DNA from 3 places in the Polaromonas sp. P1_F9 genome. Region 2 is predicted to be linked to each of the others. Evidence: predicted binding sites of a transcription regulator. Region 2 holds the regulator's gene; each other region holds the start of a gene.
The links. Region 2 encodes sigma-54, which starts transcription at its own class of promoters, with help from an activator protein. Its sites were predicted from a motif close to TGGCANGNAANCTGCTTT; they were not measured.
Positions count from the first base shown of each region.

Region 1: a site for sigma-54 is predicted at 2,797-2,814, ahead of AC1DYR_RS05895 (transglutaminase family protein). Genes of this name have one in related genera too.
Region 3: a site for sigma-54 is predicted at 1,998-2,015, ahead of AC1DYR_RS15975 (ammonium transporter). Genes of this name have one in related genera too.

Region 1 is NZ_JBFUBT010000002.1:167,430-175,479, forward strand. Features, by position in the region: gene AC1DYR_RS05885 (circularly permuted type 2 ATP-grasp protein) at 1-6, opposite strand, end outside; gene AC1DYR_RS05890 (DNA internalization-related competence protein ComEC/Rec2) at 97-2,655, opposite strand; gene AC1DYR_RS05895 (transglutaminase family protein) at 2,942-6,544, shown strand; gene AC1DYR_RS05900 (circularly permuted type 2 ATP-grasp protein) at 6,729-8,050, shown strand, end outside.
Region 2 is NZ_JBFUBT010000008.1:55,593-63,642, forward strand. Features, by position in the region: gene AC1DYR_RS20160 (THUMP domain-containing class I SAM-dependent RNA methyltransferase) at 1-1,258, opposite strand, end outside; gene AC1DYR_RS20165 (RNA polymerase factor sigma-54) at 1,301-2,836, opposite strand; gene lptB (LPS export ABC transporter ATP-binding protein) at 2,984-3,775, opposite strand; gene lptA (lipopolysaccharide transport periplasmic protein LptA) at 3,790-4,416, opposite strand; gene AC1DYR_RS20180 (thiol:disulfide interchange protein DsbA/DsbL) at 4,576-5,238, opposite strand; gene AC1DYR_RS20185 (SPOR domain-containing protein) at 5,321-5,953, opposite strand; gene argS (arginine--tRNA ligase) at 5,996-7,681, opposite strand; gene AC1DYR_RS20195 (PsiF family protein) at 7,817-8,050, shown strand, end outside.
Region 3 is NZ_JBFUBT010000005.1:32,524-40,573, reverse strand. Features, by position in the region: gene mrdA (penicillin-binding protein 2) at 1-643, shown strand, start outside; gene AC1DYR_RS15980 (TSUP family transporter) at 812-1,570, opposite strand; gene AC1DYR_RS15975 (ammonium transporter) at 2,056-3,564, shown strand; gene AC1DYR_RS15970 (hypothetical protein) at 3,605-4,066, shown strand; gene AC1DYR_RS15965 (phosphate/phosphite/phosphonate ABC transporter substrate-binding protein) at 4,318-5,151, shown strand; gene AC1DYR_RS15960 (crotonase/enoyl-CoA hydratase family protein) at 5,475-6,248, shown strand; gene AC1DYR_RS15955 (feruloyl-CoA synthase) at 6,317-8,050, shown strand, end outside.

The sequences.
Region 1 (8,050 bases), on a different contig from region 2:
GCTCATTGGCTTGATCTCCAGCAAGTTATGCGCATGGCAATTGTTTTAACGTAGCTTAGCAAGTTATGCGCCAAGGCGGTGCGTCCGCTCATTTTTTTAACGCTCAGGCACATGATGCCAGTAGCGCCTGCCCTGCTCCCGCTGGCACAAAATCTCGTCCGGACGAAGGCTTTGCCACGTAGCAGCCCCACACTGCGGCGATTTCACCAGGTGTACGCCGCGCTCGTCATAACGCGCCACCACGGACTCCACCGGGTGGCCGAAACGGTTTCGGTAACCCGACTGCACCATCGCCCACTGCGGCCTGACGGCATCGAGGAACACCGCGCTGGACGATGTTTTGCTGCCGTGGTGGGGTACCAGCAGGAAGTCGGCCCTGAGGCTGGCCGGAACGCTTGCCGCCAGCCGGAGTTCCTGCGGCGATTCGATGTCGCCGACCAGCAGGGCTGTGCGGCTGCCGCCAGCGATGCTGCTGGAGATGCGCAACACGCAGCTCATGGCGTTTGACTTGCTGGCGGCGTCGTAATCAGCGGCTACGGGGTGCAGCACCTCAAATGCCACGCCGTCCCATTCCCAGCGCTGGCCGGCCATGCAGCGGCTGGCTTTGCGCAGCGTTTGCAGCGGATGCCCGTCTTCAATCGAACTCACCAGGCTGGCTTCTGGCTGCATGGCCAGGACGGCTTGGGCCCCGCCGATGTGGTCGATGTCGCGGTGGCTGATCATGAGCATGTCCAGCCGCTCCCCCAACGCGCGCAACAGCGGCACCAGCACGCGGTGCCCGGCATCACTTTCGCGCGAAAAGCGCGGGCCGGCGTCATACAGCAGCGTGTGGCTTGCCGTACGCACCAGCACGGAATTGCCCTGCCCGATGTCCGCGGCCAGCAATTCAAACTGACCCGGCGCCACGCGCACCGGGTGCCACAACAGCACGGGCAATAGCAGGGGAACCCCCAGCACCCGAAAATGAAGCGGCAGCCGCGTGGCCAGCAGGCCGCCGCCCGCCACGCCGGCAACCGCACACCACAGCGGTGCCGCCGCCACACTGATGGAGGCCAGCGGCCAGCTCGCCAGCCATTGCAAAAACACTGCCAGCCCGCCGACCGACCATGCCGCCAGCGACCACACCGGTGCCCACGCCACGCCCAGCAAAGCCAGCGGCGTGATGAGCAGTGTTACCACCGGAATGGCCACGGCATTGGCCAGCAGGCCGACCAGCGAAACCTGGTTGAACAGCAGCAGCGACAGGGGCGTGAGTGCCAGCGTGACGACCCATTGCTCCCGCATGGCGCGGGCAACGCCGTCCAGCCACCTGGGCCGGTGCTGCCACCAGCGCCTGCCTTCAGGCAGATTTTTTGAGTGAAATTCGGCTGCAGCCCTTTCCCCATGAGCGCGAGCAGCTCCTGAATCTGTAGCAAACAAAACGCCCACCGCAACGAAAGACAACCAGAACCCGGCCTGCATCAGCGCCCACGGGTCCAGGGCCACTACCACGGCCATGGCCAGCAGCCAGGTCTGCAGCCAGGGCCACTGCCTGCCGCCTTGCCGAAGCAGAATCACGGTGGCCAGCATCCAGATGGTTCGCTGCGCGGGCACGCCCCAGCCGGAAAACAGCGCATACAGGGTGGCAAGCAGCAAGCCGCCCAAGGCACCTGCAGCGGCTGCCGGCAACACCAGGCACAACCGCGGCGTGAAACGCGCTGATCGCCGCCAAAGCGCGCCGATCAGCAGTGAGGCAGCCCAGGCGAACATGGTGATGTGGAGCCCGGAGATACTCATCAGGTGGGCCACGCCCGTGGCACGAAACACATCCCAGTCGGCGCGCTCGATGGCGGCCTGGTCGCCAACCACCAGCGCGGCAATGACACCGGCCAGCTGCCGGTTTTCGATGCGCTGAAAGATCGCTTCACGCACGGCTTGCCGGGTCTGCTCTATGGGGTGTTGCCAGCTGCTGGAGAGTTTTACCGGCGGTGTGTCCCGCGGCCCGGCACGCACATAGCCGGTAGCCTGTATGCCCTGCTCCCACAGCCAGAGTTCGTAGTCAAAACCATAGGGGTTGCTGTTGCCATGCGGCGCCTTGAGCCGCACCGTCATCTGCCAGCGTTCGCCGGCGCGCAGGGCTTGCGGCTGGCGCTGCAAGGCCAGCGCTATCTCGGACGGGTCGGCGTCTTGGGCCGGCACGGCGGGCTCGCGCCCGGCAAAGCCCGAATACCAGCCCAGCATGATGTGCGGCGGCAAGGTGACTTGGCCGCCATTGAGGCGCGCGGATTCCACGGCGAGGCGAAAGCGCAGCCCGTCTTCTCCGGGTTGCGGCATCGCCAGCACCTGGCCTGTGACCTCGATATCGCGGCCCTCCAGCGCCGGGTTGAGCGCCGCAGACAGAAAGGCGCCGGCACGCCAGCCCGTGAGGCCCACGCCGAGCAAGGCAGCAAGGGCAAAGGCCGAAACCACCCTGCCCCATGGAGGAAGGCGCAGCCTGCCAAAGCGCAGGTACAGGCCCGCCACGGTGCAGGCCAGAAGCGCCATGGCGGCATAAATCTGTTGCGGCCACAAGGCGGACTGCTGCAGCTGCAGGGCAACGCCCGCAATAAAACCGGCAAACACCGGCCCCGGGCTTGCATCACGCAGCCGCACCTCGGCTGATACAGGTCGATTCAAACCTGCCTCCCTTTGACTTGTTTTTATGCACTCACGCTTTGAGCTTAACGGGAAAGCGGGGCTGCCAGCCGACAGCAGCAAACAGCTGCTCGCCCCCCAGAGAGATATCGGGGAGCCATCAGAGAGCAAAAAGAGACCACGTGGCGCAGCTCTTGCTTTCAGAAATGCCACCAAATCCGGGTAAGCTGTTTACACGGCGTTCCTGAGACCGCAAGATGTGGCGGTCTGTTGAGCGTATTTTCCGAGGGCGTGGTTACACGCCCGTTCCTTTAAAAGCGAGGCTGCCTTGTCCATCCACGTCGCCCTGAGCCACATCACGCATTACAAATACGACCGCCTGGTCAAACTCGGTCCCCAAGTCGTGCGCCTGCGGCCTGCGCCGCACAGCCGCACGCAGGTGCTGTCGTATTCCCTCAGGGTTGAGCCCGCCGGGCATTTCATCAACTGGCAGCAGGACCCGTTTGCCAATTACCAGGCCCGGCTGGTGTTTCCCGAGCCGACGCGCGAGTTCAAGGTCACGGTGGACCTGGTGGTGGAAATGGCGGTGTTCAACCCGTTTGACTTCTTTCTTGAGCCCGCTGCCGAAGAATTCCCATTTACCTATAACGCATTGCAGGCCCGCGAACTGGCGCCCTACCTGGCCACCCAGCCGGCCACACCGCTGCTCAAGCGTTATCTTGAAAAAATCGACCGCACGCCCAAGCGCACCATCGATTTCCTGGTGGGCCTGAACCAGGGCTTGCAGTCAGACATCAAATACTCCATTCGCATGGAGCCCGGCGTGCAGACGCCCGAAGAAACCCTGCGCCTGGCCTGCGGCTCCTGCCGCGACACCGGCTGGCTGCTGGTGCAGCTGCTGCGCCACATGGGCCTGGCCGCGCGCTTTGTCTCGGGCTATTTGATCCAGCTGAAAGCCGACGTCAAATCCATCGACGGCCCCAGCGGCGCGGAAGCCGATTTCACCGACCTGCACGCCTGGTGCGAGGTGTTTTTGCCCGGCGCCGGCTGGGTCGGCCTGGACCCGACCTCGGGACTGATGGCCGGCGAAGGCCACATTCCGCTGGCGTGCACGCCCGAGCCGTCGAGCGCAGCGCCGGTCGAAGGCGGTGTCGACAAATCCGAAGTCGAGTTCGAGCACCACATGGCAGTGCAGCGTATCTACGAATCGCCGCGCGTGACCAAGCCCTACACCGAGGAGCAATGGCAAGCGGTGCTGGCATTGGGCGAAAAGGTCGATAAAGACCTGGCGGCCGGCGACGTGCGCCTGACCATGGGCGGCGAGCCGACCTTTGTGGCCACCACCGACCGCGACGCGGCCGAATGGAACATCGACGCGCTGGGCCCGACCAAACGCGGCTATGCGACCGAACTCGTGCAAAAGCTGCGCGCCGAATATGGCGAAGGCGGCTTCCTGCATTTCGGCCAGGGCAAGTGGTACCCGGGCGAGCAACTCCCGCGCTGGGCACTCAGCATTTTCTGGCGCAAGGACGGCCAGCCGATCTGGCAAAACCCGAACCTGTTTGCCGACGAACGCCAGCCCTGCAACTACACCAGCGCCGATGCGCAGCGCTTTGTGCAGACGCTGGCGGGCAAGCTGGGCCTGGCCACCACCTACATCACTCCGGGCTATGAAGATACCTGGTACTACCTCTGGCGTGAGCGCCGCCTGCCGGTCAACGTCGACCCGTTTGATTCGAAGCTGGACGACGCCATGGAGCGCGAACGCCTGCGCCGCGTCTTCATGCAGGGCCTGGATTCCGTGGTGGGCTATGTGCTGCCGCTGCAGACCAAAGAGCAGCTCAAGCAGAGAAACGCCGGTGCCTCGCCCGCGCTGAGTGGGCCCAAATGGACCACCGGCCCCTGGTTCTTCCGCGAAGAACGCATGTACCTGATGCCGGGCGATTCGCCCATGGGTTATCGCCTGCCGCTGGATTCGGTGCCCTGGGTGTCCAAGACCGACTACCCCTACATGATCGAGTCCGACCCATTTGCGCCGCGGCAAGACCTGCCGGCGGCTTCCGCACTGGCCGCGCGCTACAACGGCAGCTTCAGTGCGCCCAGTGGCGCCACACCGGCAGCCCCTTCGGCAGGCGGCAGCGCCAGTTCGCTCGCGCAGTACATGGCGCGCTACATGACGGGCAATACCGCGCTGTCGCAAGCCAGCCGCATCCTGCAATTCCGCCCGCTGGGAAACAACGGAACGAACGGTACGGACGGGTTGAATGGCAAGCCGGCCGCAGAGGCAACAACGCCTGCCGACGATCGCGCGCCCAAACCCTTTGAATCGGCCGCATGGCTCACGCGCACCGCGCTCTGCGTGGAAGTACGAGACCCATCCCGCGCCAATGGCCCGAAAGACAAACCGAAGGCCGACCCGGACAGCAAGGCCAACAAGTCGGGCCGTGGCGAAGTGGGTGCGATTTATGTCTTCATGCCGCCGATGGAGCGGCTGGAAGACTACCTCGACCTGCTGGCCGCGGTGGAAGCCACGGCGCAATCGCTGGGCGTGAGCCTCGTGCTCGAAGGCTACCCGCCACCGCGCGACCCGCGCCTGAAGATGCTGCAGGTCACACCCGACCCCGGCGTCATTGAAGTCAACATCCACCCGGCCTACAACTGGGGCGAGTTGGTGGAGCACACTGAATTCCTCTACAAGATCGCGCATGAAACGCGCCTGTCGGCCGAGAAGTTCATGACCGACGGCCGCCACACCGGCACCGGCGGCGGCAACCACTTTGTGCTGGGCGGCGCCACGCCCGCCGACAGCCCCTTCCTGCGCAAGCCCGAGGTTCTGGGCAGCCTGATCGCCTACTGGCACAACCATCCGTCGCTGAGCTATCTGTTCTCGGGCATGTTCATCGGCCCGACCAGCCAGGCGCCGCGCGTGGACGAGGCCCGCAACGACCAGCTGTACGAACTGGAAATCGCCCTGCGCGAGATCGAGAACAACCGCAAGAAGTATGGCGCCGACATGCCGCCCTGGCTGGTGGACCGTACGCTGCGCAACATCCTGGTCGACGTGACCGGCAACACGCACCGCAGCGAGTTCTGCATCGACAAGATGTATTCGCCCGACTCCGCCACCGGGCGCCTGGGCCTGCTGGAGCTGCGCGCGTTTGAAATGCCGCCGCATGCGCGCATGAGCATTGCCCAGCAGCTGCTGCTGCGCGCGCTGGTGTCGCGCTTCTGGAACAAGCCCTACCACGGCCGTGTCACGCGCTGGGGCACCGAGCTGCACGACCGCTTCCTGCTGCCGGGCTTTATACGCATGGATTTTGAAGACGTGCTGACCGAGCTGCGCGAGGCAGGTTACGCCTTCGACATGGCCTGGTTCGAACCGCACTTCGAGTTCCGCTTCCCGCTGATCGGACAGGTCAAGGCCAACAGCATTGAACTGACGCTGCGCAGTGCGCTGGAGCCCTGGCACGTGATGGGCGAAGAAGGCTCGGCCGGCGGCACGGTGCGTTACGTGGATTCATCGCTGGAACGCGTCGAAGTGCATGTGACGGGCCTGAACGACAACCGCTATGTCGTCACCGTCAACGGCCGTGCATTGCCGCTGCAAAGCACCGGCCGCGTCGGCGAATATGTGGCCGGTGTGCGCTACAAGGCCTGGAACCCGCCTTCGGCCCTGCACCCTTCCATCGGCGTGCATGCGCCGCTCACGTTTGACATCGTCGATACCTGGATGGAACGCTCGCTGGGCGGCTGCCAGTACCACGTGGCGCACCCGGGCGGGCGCAGCTACGACACGCTGCCGGTCAATTCGTACGAGGCTGAAAGCCGCCGCCTCACGCGCTTTTTCCGCATGGGCCATACACCCGGCAAGATGCGCGTCGCGCCGGCGCAGCCGAGCCGGGAGTTCCCGTTCACGCTCGATTTGCGCTGAATCTGTGCCGGCGGCAATCGCCCGGGAGCTTGAGAGCCCCGGGCGAAGCACCTCCCCGTACCGTCAACGGCTGTCTTATGGCTGCAACATTTGCATGCACAGGCGGCATAAATAGCCATTTGGCCGCGCATTGAACCCGCCTTGAGCCTTGCAGGGGATGGGCCACAGGCATACTTGCACCCACGTGGAAAATAACACCCAGTCACTTTTTGCCGCCCAGTCGCTTGAATCCCCCTGTGCACTGGCTGCCGCGCTGGCGCCCCATGCGGCGGCGGGGCATTTCGATGAGTTGCGGGGCCGTGTGTCCGAGGGCCCCGTGCCCGTGGAAACGGCCGCGCCGGCACAGCCCGCGCTGCGGGCCGCAGGCAGCCCCCCTGAAACCGCCCCCGCCCGGCCCGACGCCCCGGCGGCGGGGACGGACGACGCGCTGTCGCCCGACTGGACGCGCTTTTTCAACTTCCTCGGCAGCGACGGCTTTTACGACCTGAACCACCGCACCGCCAACCTGCGCCGCCAGATCCGCGACAACGGCGTGACCTACAACGTCTACGCCGACGCCAACGGCCCGCAGCGGCCCTGGTCGCTGGACCTATTCCCCATGATGGTCTCGCCCGCCGACTGGGCGCAGATCGAGGCCGGTATCCAGCAGCGCGCCCGCCTGCTGGACCGCGTGATGGCCGACATCTACGGCCCGCAGGAGCTGCTCTCCAAAGGCCTGCTGCCCAGCGCGCTGGTGCATGCCCACCCGGGTTACCTGCGCGGCATGCAGGGCGTGCAGCCGGCCGGCGGCACCTATCTGCACATTGCCGCCTTCGACATCGCGCACGGCCCCGACGGCCGCTGGTCGGTGGTGTCGCAGCGTACGCAGGCGCCTTCGGGCCTGGGCTACCTGCTGGAAAACCGCCTGACGATTTCACTGCTGTTCCCCGAAGCCTTCCGCGAAATGAAGGTGGAGCGGCTGGCCGCGTCGTACAAGGCGCTGGTGGATGGCCTCAAGGCCATGAGCCCGACGGACAGCAACGAGGAAAGCCGCGTGGTGCTGCTGACGCCGGGGCCTTACAACGAAACCTATTTCGAGCACGCCTACCTGGCGCGCTTCCTGGGCCTGACACTGGTCGAGGGCAGCGACCTGCTGGTGCGCGATGACAAGCTTTACCTGAAAACCCTGCGCGGCCTGGAGCGGGTGCATGGGCTGCTCAAGCGCCTGGACGACCAATTCCTCGATCCGCTGGAACTGCGCTCAGACTCCACACTGGGCGTGCCCGGCCTGCTGCAGGTGATACGCGCGGGCAATGTGCTGGTGGTCAATACGCCGGGCTCGGCCTTCCTCGAATCAAGCGCGCTGCTCGGCTTTCTTCCCGCACTCTCCGAGCACCTGCTCGGTGAAACCCTGGCCCTGCCCTCGCTGGCCACCTGGTGGTGCGGCGAGCAGGCGGTAATGCAGGACGTGCTGAGCCAGCTCAAGACCTGCGTGATCAAGCCGACCTACCCGGGCACCGGCATGGA
Region 2 (8,050 bases):
GCACGTGAGCGGTCCAGCCGGCGTAGTTTTTCTTCCAGTGCGCAGCCAGTTGCGGAAAAAAATCGGTCGCTTCTTCGCCCCAGGCGTTTTGCGCCTGCTCGCGGCCGGGGTTGGCAGAACGGTCGCGCGATGTTTCGAAGGCGGGTTCTTCACGCGTGTCGCCTTGGTCACCGCTGTCCCGGTTCAGCGGCTGGCCAAATTCATCGATCGGCTGGTTGCGGTGGTCCTGCTGCACGCGTCCTCCGGCATGTCCTTGCTGGCGGCGCTGGTCGCGCCCCTGCAGGCCGGTGATGCCGGCCACGCCTGCCACATCGATACGTTCGCCGTAAGGCGGGTTCACCAGCATCACGCCCGACGGCGCGGGCGGCATGCGCTGCAAGGCATCGCCGCCGCGAAATTCCACCGCATTGGCTACGCCCGCACGTTCGGCATTGCGTTCGGCAAAGTCGACCATGCGGAAAGACACGTCGCTGCCGAACACCTTGGCCGTGGGTTCCGTGATGGCGGCCTCGGCCTGGTCGAGCAGGCCGTCCCACACATGGCCCTGGAAGGGCAAGTATTTCTGAAAGGCAAAACGGCGATTGATACCGGGTGCGATGTTGCAGGCGATCTGCGCGGCTTCAATCGCGATGGTGCCCGAGCCACAGCAGGGGTCGTACAGCGGCACGCCGTCTTTGCAGAGCTGGTCCCAGCCGCTGGCGGCGATCATGGCAGCGGCTAACGTTTCCTTCAGCGGCGCGTCGCCCTTGTCTTCACGCCAGCCGCGCTTGAAGAGCGGCTCACCCGAGGTGTCGATATAAACCGTAACGGTGTCGGTCGTCAGGTGCACGTAGATACGCACATCAGGCCAGCGCGTGTCGACGCTGGGCCGCACGTCATCGAACTTGGCGCGAAAGCGGTCGGCAATCGCGTCCTTGATCTTCAGCGCCGCGAAGTTCAGGCTTTGCAGCGGGCTGTGCTGGGCGGTGATCTCGACCTTGAAGGTCTGTTTGGGCGTGAACCAGATTTCCCAGGCCACGTTGGCAGCAGCGTTGTAGAGGTCTTGTTCGCTGCGGTACTGGTTGTGCTGCAGCTCGATCAGCACGCGCTGCGCCAGGCGGCTGTGCAGGTTGAGCTGCAGGGCGTCGCGCCATGAGGCCTGCAGTTGCACGCCCGCGCGCCAGGCTTTGCCGTCGATACCGGTGACACGCTTGACCTCGGTGGCCAGCAAGGTTTCGACACCTGCGGCGCACGGTAGAAAGAGTTGGAGTTGATTCATGACTGACTTTGAGGGGCGGGGCTGCGCGGCCTGATCGGGCGGCTAGAGTGATTTGCGCAAATTGGCGGGCGCGATGCGCAGGGCTTCGCGGTACTTGGCCACGGTGCGGCGCGCGCATTCAATGCCCTGCTCTTTCAGCATCTCGGAAATCTGGTTGTCGCTGAGAGGCTTCTTGAGGCTTTCGGACGAGACGAACTGCTTGATCAGCGCGCGCACCGCCGTGCTGGAGGCATTGCCGCCGGTTTCGGTGCCGAGTGCGGAGCCAAAGAAATACTTGAGCTCGAAGGTGCCGAAGGGCGTACCCATGTACTTGGCCGTGGTCACGCGTGAGATGGTGGACTCATGCAGGCCCAGCTCGTCGGCAATTTCGCGCAGCACCAGCGGGCGCATGGCGAGTTCGCCGTGTGTGAAGAAGTTTTTCTGCCGCTCCACAATCGCGCTGCTCACGCGCAGGATGGTGTCAAAGCGCTGCTGGATGTTCTTGATGAACCAGCGGGCTTCCTGCAGGCGCTGCTGCAAGGCCTGGCCACCCTGGCCCTTGTGCTGCTTGAGGGCATTGGCGTAAATGTCGTGCACGCGCAGGCGCGGCATGACGTCGCCATTGAGCGAAACCTTGAAGCCCCGGCCCGATTTGATGACGATGACGTCGGGAACGATCAGGTTGCGCTCCACGTTCACAAAGCGGCGCCCGGGCTTGGGGTCGAGCCGGCCAATCACCGTGATCGCGCCCTTGATGGCGGCTTCGGTGAACCCACACAGGTGCGACAGGCGCTTGACGTCGCGCTTGGCCAGCAGCTCCATGGGTTGCTTGCACATGGCAATGGCTGCGCGGGTTTCTTCGCAGTCCTTGCAGTCCAGCAGCTGCAGGCTCAGGCATTCGGCCAGGTTGCGCGCACCGACACCGGCCGGCTCCATGTGGTGCAGCAGCTTGAGCGCCATCGCAAAACGCTGCTCCAGCTCTTCCGCCTGCGCCATGTCATCTCCTGCAAGACCGGCCGCGAGCGACGCCAGGCTGTCTTCAAGGTAGCCGTCGTCGTTGAGCGACTCAATGAGGAAGTGCAGCGCGGCGCGGTCTTCTTCCGACAGGCGCAGGCTCAGCGACTGACGGTGCAGGTGGTCCTGTAGCGATTCATGGCTGCCGGTCAGGTCAGACGCCTCGGCTTCGCTCTCTTCATTGTTATTCTTGCGCGGCGGCGCATCGCTGCCCCACTCGCTGTCGTCGGGCGTGGTTTCTACCGTGCCATCGCCTTCCCAGCTTTCCTCGAGCTTGGGCTCCGCACTGACTTCGGTGTCATTTGGGGCTGTAGCGCTAGTCTCGTCTGTGCCGCCAGCTATCGAATCCGTAGCAGATTCAAACTCGCGGCTGTCCTGGCTCACCGGTGTGTTGATGTGCTCCAGCCCAAACTCTTCGCGCACCGCCGTCTCTTCCGACACTTCCAGAAACGGGTTTTCATCGAGCATCTGCTCGACCTCCTGGCTCAGCTCGAGCGTCGACAGCTGCAACAGCCGGATCGACTGCTGCAACTGGGGCGTCAACGCAAGATGCTGCGAGACGCGGAGTGACAGACCTTGTTTCACTGGAGGTTTAACTTGGCTCGTTGATAAAAGAGCGGAAAGAATTTTTCAAGCAGGGGCCGCGGATCTGGCTTTGCCAGGCCGCAGGCGCCGCCCCCTCGAGGGGGGAGGGAGCTACACGAAGTGAGCGACAACGGGGGGGAGTCATCTCTACATCTTGAAGTGTTCGCCGAGATAGACGCGGCGCACATCGGCGTTATTCACGATCTCGGACGGTGTGCCTTGCGCCAGCACATGGCCGTCGCTGATGATGTAGGCGTGGTCGCAAATGCCCAGTGTTTCACGCACGTTGTGGTCGGTGATCAGCACGCCGATGCCGCGCGATTTGAGGAAGCCGATGATGCGCTGGATTTCGATCACGGCAATGGGGTCGATACCGGCAAAGGGCTCATCCAGCAGGATGAAGCGCGGCTGGGTTGCCAGCGCCCGCGCAATTTCGACCCGGCGGCGTTCACCGCCCGAGAGAGCTGGCGCCGGTGAATTGCGCAAATGATCTACCCGCAAATCCTGCAGCAGGGCGTCGAGCCGCGACTCAATGTCTGCGCGCCCCAGCGGTTTTCCGGCTTTGTCGAGCTGCAGCTCCAGAACGGCACGCACGTTTTCTTCCACCGTGAGCTTGCGGAAAATAGATGCTTCCTGCGGCAGGTAGCTCAGGCCCAGGCGGGCGCGCAGGTGAATCGGCATGTGCTCGACCGACTCGCCATCGATGGAGATTTCGCCTGCATCGGCGCGTACCAGGCCCACGATCATGTAGAACGAGGTCGTTTTACCCGCACCGTTGGGGCCCAGCAGGCCCACGACTTCGCCTTTTTGCACAGACAGCGAAACGTCCTGCACCACCTTGCGACTGCCGTACGATTTTTGCAGACCTTGCGCAACAAGGCGGCTGGGGGTCGGGGAAGGAGCGACCGGGGCCGCTGAAGTGTCAGTCACCACATCCATCTGTGCAGGTCTTTCTAGTTCTTTTCATTGCCCAGCGTCGTGCTGGGGCGCAGAACCGGGGCGGGGCCTGCGGGCGGCGCCGCGACGGGTGCCGAGGCTGTCGCGCGGGGTGACAGCATGGCGCGAACCCGTCCAGTGGGGTTGCTGGCCGTACGGTTTTGCGCGCCGCCATCCACGGTGAAGACGTCGGTGTTGTTGTCGTAAACAATCAGGCCGCCGGTGGTTTCGTCCACCAGGGTGGCGCCGTTGTAGCGGCGCACCACGGCCCGCTTGATGAACTTCACCAGGTCGGCGCGGCTGTCATATTCAATGCGTTCGCCTTCGCCCTCGATGTATTCGTCTACGCCGTCACGCTTTTTCCGGTAGAACGCCAGCTTGCCGGGCGCCGCGATGGACACCGCCTGCTGGTAGCCCTCGGGATCCTGCATGACGTCAACGCGCTCGCCGCGCACGATGGTCGTGCCCTTGGTGATCACCACATTGCCGGTAAAAACGCTGGTTTGCTTCAGGTCGTCATAACGCAGGGCATCTGCCTCCGCGTTCATGGGCTTGTCCCGGTCGGCTTTTTCGGCACAGACCGGGAAAGCTGCCCCCAGCGCCAGGATGGCTGACAGGATGAGGGAAAAAATGGGGTGTTTCATAAGGCACGAATCTTGCTGCTTGGTGTTGGCCCATTGTAGCCATGCCAGCTGCGGGAATGACTTACTCCGAAAAAGTAGGGGCATAAAAAGCCATAAAAAAACCCGCCGTGCAAGGGGCGGGTTTTCGAAAGGGCGGCGCCGGCGTGGCTTTGCCGGGCCTTATTTTTTCGCGTTGCGGGACTGCCCAATCAGGTAATCGGTAACCTGAAGGGCTCGCGCCATGGTCTGGGTCATGGTGCCCGTGGTGTAGTAACGCCCGGCGATGCCCAGCGCGGGAACGCCGTCAACCTTGTAGACATCCTGCAGTTGCGTGGCCTTGCGTGCCTTGGTTGTCACCGAAAAGGAGTTGTACAACTCCACAAATTTGGCCTTGTTGAGGCCTTGCTTTTCGGCCCAGACGGCGACCGTATCGGCGGTATTGAGCGGCTGTTTTTCTACGTGAATGGCGTTAAACACCTTTTTATGCAGTTCTTCGACCTTGCCCATGGCTTCGAGCACGTAATAAAGACGCTGCTGGGGTTCAAAGTCCGGGCGGAAGGACACAGGCACGCGCCTGAGCACGACGTCTTTTGGCAATTGCTTCATCCAGGCTTCGAGCTGAGGCTCAAAGGCGTGGCAGTGCGGGCAGCTGTACCAGAAGAATTCCACGACTTCAATCCGGCCTGCCGGGGCTTCGGTCGGCGCGGGCTTGTCCAGCGTCAGGTAATCCGTACCGTCCTTGAAAGCCTTGGCTTGGGCATGCGCCGCGGTGGACAGCGTGGCGCCGCCCAACGTAGCAGCGGCCACCGAGGCGGCGGAAAGCGAAAACTCACGGCGTTGCATCAAATTTTTCTCCTGAATGACGGGAATACTCGTACTCGTTGGTACTGCGGCCCCTGAAAAAGTTCAGTCGGCCATCAAAGTGTCAGCGCTGGACCCTGACCAGGGCCGTTTCTATCGAATTGTTGTCCAGGCGCTCCTTGGCCTTGTCGGCATCTTCCTTTTTATCGAAAGGGCCAAGGCGCACGCGGTACACCGTGCGGCCGGCCTGCTCGCGCTCCGTCACTTTGGCCTGCATGCCCAGCAGCAACAGCTTGGCGCGTTGCTGTTCCGCATCTTCCGGCGTGCGAAAGGCACCGGCCTGAATGAAATAGCTGAAGGGATCCGCGCCCGGACCGGACGACAGGCCTTCGACCTTGGCCTTTGCCAGATCGCCCAGCGGATCGGCAGGCGCTGGTTTGGCCACTTTGGCCGGCGCTGAAGCGGCGGCCCTGGGTGCGGGCCCGGCGGAGGGGTCGGGTACTGGAACACCGGGCACTTCAATCGCTGCCGGAGGCGGCGGCTTGGGCTGGTTTTTACCGGCCAGCGGGGCGTTCGGATTCCAGTCCTTGTTTTTCTTGGCTTCCGCCGCGTCGCTGTCGGGATTGCGTGCCTGGCTCTTGTTCATGAACGGAACCGGCACCTTGGTGATGTAAACCGCCACCGCCAGCGCCGCGCCCAGGCCGATCAGCGCGCCAATGATCAAACCCAACAGGGTTCCGCCTCGTTGTGTATTCATACCTTGCCCACGTTCATTGTCTTGTCCTGAAATTCGCATGGTTTACATCTTGCGCGGGGCGCTCACGCCCAGCACTGCGAGGCCATTGTGCAACACCTGCGCGGTCGCGGCGACCAGCGCCAGACGGGCAAGCTTCACAGCTTCGTCGTCCACCAGGATGCGCTCGGCATCGTAATAGCTGTGATAACTTGCCGCCAGTTCCCGCAGGTAAAAAGCCACGTCGTGTGGTGCAAAACCATCAGCCGCGTTGGTCAGCATGTCGGGGTACTTGGCCAGCAGCAGCATCAATGACTGCGCCTGAGGGCTGTCCAGCGCCGAGAGGTCGACAGCTTTGAGGCTGGCTTCATCGCCACCCTGGCCGGCCCAGGTGGTGAGGATGGAGCAGATGCGCGCATGCGCGTACTGCACGTAGTACACCGGGTTTTCATTGTTCTTGGCCAGTGCCAGGTCGATGTCGAAGATGTATTCGGTGTCGGGCTTGCGGCTGAGCAAAAAGAAACGCACCGCGTCGGCGCTGGTCCATTCGATCAGGTCACGCAGGGTGACGTAGCTGCCGGCGCGCTTGGAGATCTTGACCTCTTCGCCATTGCGCACCACACGCACCATGGTATGCAGCACGTAGTCGGGGTAGCCCTGGGGAATGCCTTCGCCGGCGGCCTGCAAGCCGGCGCGCACGCGGGCGATGGTGCCGTGGTGGTCCATGCCCTGGATGTTGATGGCCTTACCGAAGCCGCGTTCCCATTTGGCCAGGTGATAGGCCACGTCCGGCACAAAGTAGGTATAGCTGCCGTCGCTCTTTTTCATCACGCGGTCTTTGTCGTCGCCGTAATCAGTCGACTTCAGCCACAGCGCGCCGTTCTGCTCGTAGGTCTTGCCGGCGTCTTTCAGTCTGGCCACGGCGGTGTCGACACGGCCCGAACTGTACAGGCTGGACTCTAGGTAGTAGTTGTCGAACTTGACTGAGAAGGCCTTGAGGTCCAGGTCCTGCTCGTGGCGCAGGTAGGCCACGGCGAACTGGCGGATCGAATCGATGTCTTCCACGTCGCCCGAAGCGGTGTATTCGCGGTCGTCAGACTTGACGGTTTTTTTGGCCAGGAAGTCGGCCGCGATGTCGGCGATGTAGTCGCCGTTGTAGGCCGACTCGGGCCAGCCGGCGTCGCCGGGCTTGATGCCCTTGGCGCGTGCCTGCGTGCTGGTGGCGAGCGTCTGGATCTGCACGCCCGCGTCGTTGTAATAGAACTCGCGCCAGACCTTTGCGCCTTGCGTGGCGAAGAGGTTGCAGATGGCATCGCCCAGCGCGGCCTGCCGGCCATGGCCCACATGCAGAGGGCCGGTCGGGTTGGCCGAGACGAACTCGACGATCATCTTGCGTGCCGGGTCGGCCGGCTGCACGCCGAACTGCGCGCCGGCGGCCAGCACTTCGCGCACGGTCTCCTGCTTGGCGGCGGGCTTGAGGCGGATGTTGATGAAACCGGGGCCGGCGATTTCGATGGCGTCTACCCAGCGTTCAAACGCGGGCTGCTTGAGCAGGTTGGCGCGCAGGCTCTCGGCCACCTGGCGCGGGTTGAGCTTGAGCGGCTTGGCCAGCTGCATGGCGGCCGTACAGGCGAAGTCGCCATGGGCCGCCACCTTGGGGGATTCAAAGGCAGCTTTGTCGCCTGCGCCGGGGGAAAGTTCTTCCAGCCCCGCGGCCAGAGCCGCGAGCAGGTCTTTTTTAATCGAGAGCATGGGCCGATTTTACGATTAAGCCATGTGCCGTCCGGAGCCCGCAGATACCCGGTCATCGAATTTGCCCGCCGCGGCGTTATGTGTTGGAATTCCAGCCGGAACTCAAACCTGTTTCCCCAACCCAATGGAGCCACCATGAAAAAGCTGTTATCCCTGATCGCCGCCGTTTTTGCCGTCTCGATGGCCTTGTCTCCGGTGGCGCACGCCGCGGACGCTCCAGCCAAAACCGCACAGCAAACCAAAATGGGCGCCTGCAACAAGGACGCTGAAGGCAAGAAGGGCGATGAGCGCAAGGCATTCATGAAAGAGTGCCTGAGCGCCAAGAAGGAAGCGCCAACGCAGCAAACCAAAATGAAGACCTGCAACGTC
Region 3 (8,050 bases), on a different contig from region 2:
GCCGCGGCTGGTGATAGGCACGCAGGACCCGGTGACGCGCGTGATGCACCCGCTGCCCGCCGACTTGCCGGAAAACCTGGGCTACAAGGCCGAAAACATCGCGATCGTGCGCAAGGCCCTGGTTGGCGTCACCCAGGAAGGCACCTCGGCACGCGTGTTTGCCGGGGCGGGCTACCTGAGCGGCGGCAAAACCGGCACAGCCCAGGCGGTCACCATCGGCCAGAAAGACAAGTACAACAGCAGCAAGATGGAAGAGTACCAGCGCGACCACGCTGTTTACATGGCATTTGCGCCGGCGGAAGACCCCAAGATCGCGCTGGCGGTGATTGTGGAAAACGCCGGCTGGGGTGCCGGGGTGGCGGCGCCGATTGCACGGCGTGTTTTTGACTATGTGCTGCTGGGCCAGTACCCGAGCGAGGAAGACATGGTGGCGGTGCAGAAGGGGCTGGCGGCAGCGCCCATCGGCAAGCCGCGCCAGGCCGCCGACGTCGCCGGCCTGCTGTCGGCCGGCGCAGCAGGCGCTTCCCCCGGCCCCACGAACGCCGCGGCAGCCGCTGCCGCCAAGGCCAGGACGGCGGCGATTGCGGAAGCGCTCAGCAAGCTGCCGCCGCCCATGGCGGCGGCGGGCATCAACCCCGATTGACCCGGTCGTTGCTATCGATTTGATAGCTGCTTGCGCATGCCTCTATTGGGCTGAGCACCAATTTTGTCATTGAACGGTGATGGCCGGATTTCAAGCCAAATTCGCCGAGAACCCATACAGGACATGCGCAAGAAGCTATCAAATCGATAGCAAACTGGCGGCACGTCGTCAGCGCGCAAATGCGTCAAAAGCGGTTTTCAGGATCAGCACGCTGACTACGGCGATAAACACCCCGCGCACAAAACCCGCCCCATGTTTGAGGGCCAGCCGGGTCCCCAGCAGGCTGCCCGCCACGTTGGCCACCGCCATCGTGAGGGCGAAATGCCACCAGACATGGCCCTTCCAGGCAAAGAGCGCCAGCGCCGCCAGGTTGGTGGCGGTGTTGAGCAGCTTGGCCGAAGCCGATGCGTTTAAAAAGTCATAACCCAGCCAGCGCACAAATAAAAATACAAAGAAGCTTCCGGTACCCGGGCCGAAGAAGCCGTCATAAAACCCAAGCACCAGCCCGATGCAGCAGGCTGCCGCGGTTTCGGCATGCCCGGTAAAGCGGGGCGCGTGGTGGCGGCCCAGTTCCTTCCTGGCCAGGGTATAGAGCAGCACTGCCAGCAGCACAAAGGGCAGGGCCTTGCGCAAGAAGCCCGGGGAGATGATGGTGACCAGCCAGGCGCCTGCCAGCGAGCCGGTAAAACCCGCAGCCGCCGCCGGCAGCAGCGCCGCCCAGCGAAGCTCCACGCGGCGGGCATATTGGGCTGTGGCGACTGCCGTGCCCCAGACAGAAGCTCCCTTGTTGACCCCAAACAGGGTCGCCGGATGCGTGGTGGGGAAAACCGCAAACAGGGCCGGCACCAGGATCAGCCCGCCGCCTCCGACGATAGAGTCCACAAAACCGGCGAGCAGGGAGGCCAACGAGACGATGAATAATTCCATGGCCCGGATTGTCTCATCGCACAGAATCGGGTTGCGCTATCAAATAGATAGCTGTTCTCGCTCGTCAATCAAGGGTTATGAGGGTTTTTGAGGAATGACTTCATCAGGGTGGAGGCATAAAAAAAGCGCTGGGGTTGCCAGCGCTTTTTGCAAATCTGCATCTCTTGTGGAATGCCGCTTTGCTTGTGTACTTCTTAATGACTGTCTCGTGTCTCCTCGGCTCCTCGCGTTGCGAGCAGCTAGGCTCGTCAGCAAGTCATCCAATATAGCTGGCGCACTGTCCTAGTGCATTGGGGGTTTCCCGCCCCTTGGGCTTTGGGCTGCCCGTTGTGCCTGCGGCGGATTTTGGGGCGCCGTACGACCTTGCTGCGCACTTTTGCTGTACATATTTTCCGTCGCAGCCCCATCACACGAGCTACTGCAGTATTGGCACGACTTATGCCTGTTGTTACCAATTGTTGGTTGAATGAACAGGCGGGCACCGTATGCATATGAACAGATTTCTGGCTTTGGGTATGTCTTTATGCTTGGGCCTGGCATGTCAGCAAGCCCTTGCACAGACTGCGGCACCCGCCGCCGCATCTCCCGCCACTTCCCCTGCGGCAGCAGTGACAGCCAGTGCTCCGGAGGCCGCGCCGTCCCCCACACCTGCCACTGCTCCTGCTGCGCCTCTTGCCACCCCGGCGGCTGCCGCCTCTGCGCCCCTTCCTGTGCCTCCTGCGGCTGCCCCGGCACCGTTGACGCAGCCAGGGCTGGTCGGCGTGGAGACCCTCAATGGTGCCGACACCGCCTGGATGATGACCTCCACCGCACTGGTATTGCTCATGACCTTGCCCGGCATCGCCCTTTTCTACGGCGGCATGGTGCGCAGGAAAAGCGTGCTCAACGTCATGGCCTGCGTCGTCGCCATCTGTGCCGTTGTCAGCCTGCTCTGGTTTGCGGTGGGCTACTCCATCGCTTTCACGCCTGGTAAAGGTGCGCTTGGGCATTATCTGGGTGGTCCCGAGCGACTCTGGTTTACCGGGCTGGACTACGTGAAGGACGCGCAGAAGGTGGCCGTGAGCCATATCGCGCCCAACATTCCCGAGTCGGTCTACGCCATGTTCCAACTGACGTTTGCCATCATCACGGCCGCGCTGGTGGTCGGCTCGTTTGTGGAGCGCATGCGGTTCTCCGCGATGCTGGTGTTCATGTCGCTGTGGACCGTCGTCGTCTACGCCCCCATTGCCCACTGGGTCTGGGAGCCCAATGGCTGGCTGGCACGCATGGGCGCGCTGGACTTTGCCGGCGGCTCGGTCGTGCACATCAATGCCGGTATTGCCGGGCTGGTCTGTGCCTATGCGCTCGGGCCGCGTCACGGCTACGGCCGTGAACCATTTACGCCTTTCAACCTGGGCCTGACGATGGCCGGTGCCGGCATGCTGTGGGTCGGCTGGTTTGGCTTTAACGCCGGCTCCGCCGTGGCCTCCGACGGCCGGGCCGGCCTCGCGATGGCCGTCACGCACATCGCGGCGGCCGCGGGCGCGCTCTCATGGATGGCGGCCGAATGGATTGTTCGCGGGCGTCCTTCCCTGCTGGGACTGTGCTCGGGCCTGGTCGCCGGACTGGTCGCCATCACGCCGGCGGCGGGCTTTGTCTCGCCGCGCGCGGCCCTGGTGTTTGGCCTTGTGGCGGGGCTCGCTTGTTACTGGGGCGCTACGGGCCTGAAGCGCCTGCTCAACGCCGACGATTCGCTGGACGTGTTCGGCGTGCACGGTGTGGGCGGCATTGTGGGTTCGCTGCTGACCGGCATTTTTGCCAGCAAGGCCATCTCCGGTGTCGAGGGCAGCCTGGTGACCCAGGCGATCGGCGCCGGCGCCGTCATGTTCTACAGCCTGTTCATGACGGCGCTGGCCTTGTGGGTCACCTCGCTGATCGTCAGCCTGCGCGTCAGCGAAGCCTCGGAAAGCGATGGCCTGGACATTACCCAGCACGCCGAGCGGCTGGGCACCTGACTGATTGACCACGGGATTCCAATTTCAAGGACAGCGCACCATGCCTTCCAGTGAAAAAATCGCCATTGCAGCCCACCTGCATGTTCTGCTGCGTCGCAAAACCGGCCGCGTGACCGACACCGAATGGATGGCCGGCAACCAGGAATACGCCGCCGAAATAGCGCGTTTTGCGCGGGAAAAGGCCGCCGAAGACGGCCACGTGGACCTGGCGGTGTGGGCCGACCGGCTGGAAGAAATCATGGCCACCCCCGAGCCCAAGGCGCGCGTGCCGCTTGTGCAGTTGGTGTCCGAAGTGGTGAAGGAGCGCAGCCAGCCGGTGCTTGCCCCGGCGCCTGTGCCCGACCGCCAGAGCGCCCGGTCGATCGATACCGAGGAAGAGGTCTATCCTGAATCAGGCTTTATCGAGTCGACATTCGGCGCCATCTTCGGCGAGGGCGAGTCGCCGCGGGAGCGCCGCCAGCGCGACCCGAACGCGCCGCGCTATGTGAAGGGCCTGCGATAACTTGTAGCCCCTGTCTCGGCTCACTGCGTGTAGCCGGAACCCCCCTCAGGGTGGCAACACCTGCAGCCCGGCAAAGCCGGTTCTGCGGTGGTGGTCTGCGGCATCTTCCGATTGTGTCATCGGGGTGTAAATGCAGGCGGGCACCCACCATGTCATGAGGATGGTGGAAAAAGTTGACAGGGGTAAATTGCGCTAGCCAGCGCCGGACACACGCAGTAGCATGCGTGAGCTCTATATATAAGGAGGGGCTTATGCTGAGGAGTTGGATATTGGGGGCCTTGGTGCTGGCGTGCAGCCAGTTTTGTATGGGCACGGCAAATGCCCAGGCGCAGGCCCAGCAGCTGATACTGGGCATCAGCGAAGGCACTTCGGGCGGGCTGGACCACGCCCAGGTGATTGCCAAATACCAGGGGCTGGCCGAGGTGATCGGCAAGGCCATGAAGGCCAAGGTCAGCGTGGTGTTTGCGCGCGAATTCAAGCAGCTGGAAGAAGGCATGCAGACCGGCCGTTTCGACCTGGTGATGGCGCGCCCGAGCGACTACCCGGCGCGCGGCATGCGCGACTACGGTTACAGCTATATCGCCAGCACCAAGCCTGACGGACAGTGCTTCATCATTGCGCCCAAGGGCTCGGCCCTCAAGACCATCGACGACGTCAAGGGCAAGCGGATTGCCTTGCCCGAGCAAATCGCCTATATGTCCCGCTTCTGTGCCGCAGAGCTCAGGGACAAAGGCATCCTGGTGGACAAGGAAAACGTGCAGTTCGTGCGCGAACAGGCTGCCGTCGGGTTCTACCTGGACAACAAGTTTGCCGATGTGGGCGGTGTTGCTTCCTACTCGGGCATCGGCAAAAAATGGGAAAAAGACGGCGGCCGCATCCTGCACAAGAGCGTGGCGCAGCCTTACTTTCCGCTGGTGGCCCATAAACGCGTCAAGCCCGAACAGCTCAAGGCGATCCAGGAGGAATTGCTGGCGCTGCCCGCCAGCGATGCCGGCAAGGACGTGCTCAAGCGCATCGGCATCGAGCAGTTCGACACCACGTCGGAAGCCCGCATGCGCGAGCTGCTGAAGTGGCTCAATATTTGAGCCAGCCTTTTGCTGACTGTTGCCGGCCCCAGGCTTTGCCGCAGCGCCGCGGCTGACTGACCACAAGCGCACCAGCGTCAGCAGTGGCACACCCCCAGTGTGCCGAATCGCCGTCTGCCGGGCGACACAATTTTCTTCATCCCCTGCGGGGAAAGCCATCCTTCATCCAGGTTTTCCTCCTGCAGATTGCCTTGCGGGCCGGTGAGTCCGCCGTGCAAACATGCCTTGGTACGCCCTAGGGTTTTCACTAGAAAAAAAAGGCCTAATCACGTTGTAATAGTTATTATTCATAACCATAATTGGTTTCCGGAAACACACTTCACATGACCCCAAAATACCTTCATCTCGAAATGCACGGCAATGTCGCCGTGGTCCGCCTGGCGCGCCCCGCCAAACGCAACGCCCTGGGTGACGCCCTGATCCTGGCACTGCGTAACCTGTTCGAAAGCCTCCCTTCCGAAACAAAAGCCGCCGTGCTTTGCGGCGAGGGTGACCACTTCTGCGCGGGCCTGGACCTGAGCGAACTCAAGGAGCGTGACGCCAGCCAGGGCCTGCACCATTCGCGCATGTGGCATGCAGCGCTGGAGCGGGTGCAGTACGGCCCGGTGCCCGTGATCGCGGCCCTGCACGGTGCCGTGGTCGGCGGCGGGCTGGAGCTGGCAAGTGCCTGCCATATCCGGGTTGCCGACGAAAGCGCTTTCTACGCGCTGCCCGAAGGCTCGCGCGGCATCTTTGTCGGTGGTGGCGGTGCGGTGCGCATCCCGCGGCTGATCGGCGCCGCACGGATGACCGACATGATGCTGACCGGCCGTGTCTACAACGCGGTGGACGGTGAGCGCATAGGCATCGCGCAATACCTGGTGCCCGAGGGCCAGGCTTTCGCCAAAGCCCTTGAACTGGCCACTCGCGTGGCAGAAAACGCACCGCTGACCAACTACGCCCTGATGCATGCGTTGCCGCGCATTGCCGAGCAACCGGCAGACCAGGGGTTCTTCACCGAGGCCCTGATGGCCGCAGTGGCGCAAAGCGCACCCGAAGCCAAGAGCCGAGTGAAAGACTTCCTGGACGGCAAGGCCCGCAAGGTCCAGAAGGGCTGACCAGGCCGGGCGGGCAGGCGAGAGAGACATCCAGAAAAAAGACAGAAGACAAAACAGAAGAGACAACCATGAGCGCCCCGAAATTTCGTCCCATGGCCTTTGGCGTGACCCGTGTGGTCCTGCGCGACGGCGTACCCGGCGTGCGCTACCTGCGCGCAGACCAGGCCCTGCAAGCCTTCCCGACCCGTATCACCGACCGCCTGCAGCATTGGGCGCAGAGCGTACCCGGCCGCACCTTCATGGCGCGGCGTGAAAAGCTGGCCGACGGCAAAACAGGCGACTGGCGGCATGTGACCTATGCCGAAGCTTGGGTCTCGGCCCGCAACATCGCGCAGGGACTGATTGACCGGGGCCTGAGTGCCGAACGCCCGGTGGTCATCCTGTCGGAAAACGACCTGGAGCATGCGTTGCTGGCGCTGGGTTGCATGCTGGCCGGCGTGCCCTTTGTACCGACGTCTCCGCCCTACAGTCTGGTCAGTCAGGACTACGACAAGCTGCGCCACGTGCTCAAGACCGTGACGCCGGGCCTGGTGTTTGCCGCCGACGGCGCCCGCTACGCCAGGGCCATCAACGCAGCCATCGGCGACGACGTCGAGGTGGTGCTGGCTACCGGGCAGGTCGAAGGGCGCGCCACCACGGCGTTTGCCGAACTGGCTGCAACGCCGGCCACGGATGCCGTAGACCGCGCCATGCAGGCCACGGGGCCGGACACGATCGTGAAATTCCTGTTCACCAGCGGCTCCACCAAGATGCCCAAGGCGGTGATCAATACCCAGCGCATGTGGTGTGCCAACCAGCAGCAAATGGCGCAATCCATGCCGGTGCTGCAGGACGAGCCACCGGTGCTGGTCGACTGGCTCCCCTGGAACCACACCTTCGGCGGCAACCACAACTTCGGCATGGTGGTGTTCCACGGCGGAACGCTCTACATCGACGACGGCAAACCGACCCCAGCGCTGATGCACGAAACCCTGCGCAACCTGCGCGAAATTGCTCCCACGGTCTACTTCAACGTGCCCACCGGCTTTGAGGCCATCGCCCATGCCATGAAGGCGGACGCGGAGCTGCGGCGCAAGCTGCTGTCGCGCGTGAAGATGTTTTTTTATGCCGGCGCTGCGCTGGCCCAGCCCGTGTGGGACAGCTTGTACGAGTCCGAGGAAAAGGAAGTGGGCGAGCGCATTGTCATGGCGACTGGCCTGGGCATGACCGAGTCCGCGCCGTTCGCCATCTTCGTGACCAACCCTAACGTGAAAGCCGGCGACCTCGGCGTGCCCGCGCCCGGCATCGAGCTCAAGCTGGTGGACACCGACGGCAAGACCGAGGTGCGCTACAAGGGCCCCAACATCACGCCCGGCTACTGGCGCGCACCGCAGGAGACGGCAGCAGCCTTTGACGAAGAGGGCTTCTTTTGTACCGGGGACGCCGTCAAATGGATTGACGAGGGCAACATTCACCTCGGGCTCAAGTTCGACGGGCGCATCGCCGAGGACTTCAAGCTGGCCACGGGCACCTTTGTCAGTGTGGGCCCGCTGCGCGCAAAGATCGTCGCTGCGGGAGCGCCTTACGTGCAGGACGTGGTACTCACGGGCATCAACCTCAAGGAAGTGGGCGCACTGGTTTTCCCGACGCCCGCCGTGCGCACGCTGGCCGGACTGCCGCCCGATGCGCCGCTGCGCCAGGCCGTTGAAAGCCCGCAGGTGGTGGCGCACTTTCAGGAGATGATGAACAAGCTCGCAGAGGGCGCGACCGGCAGCGCCAGCTGCATCCGGCGCCTGCACCTGATGCATGAGCCGCCCTCATTC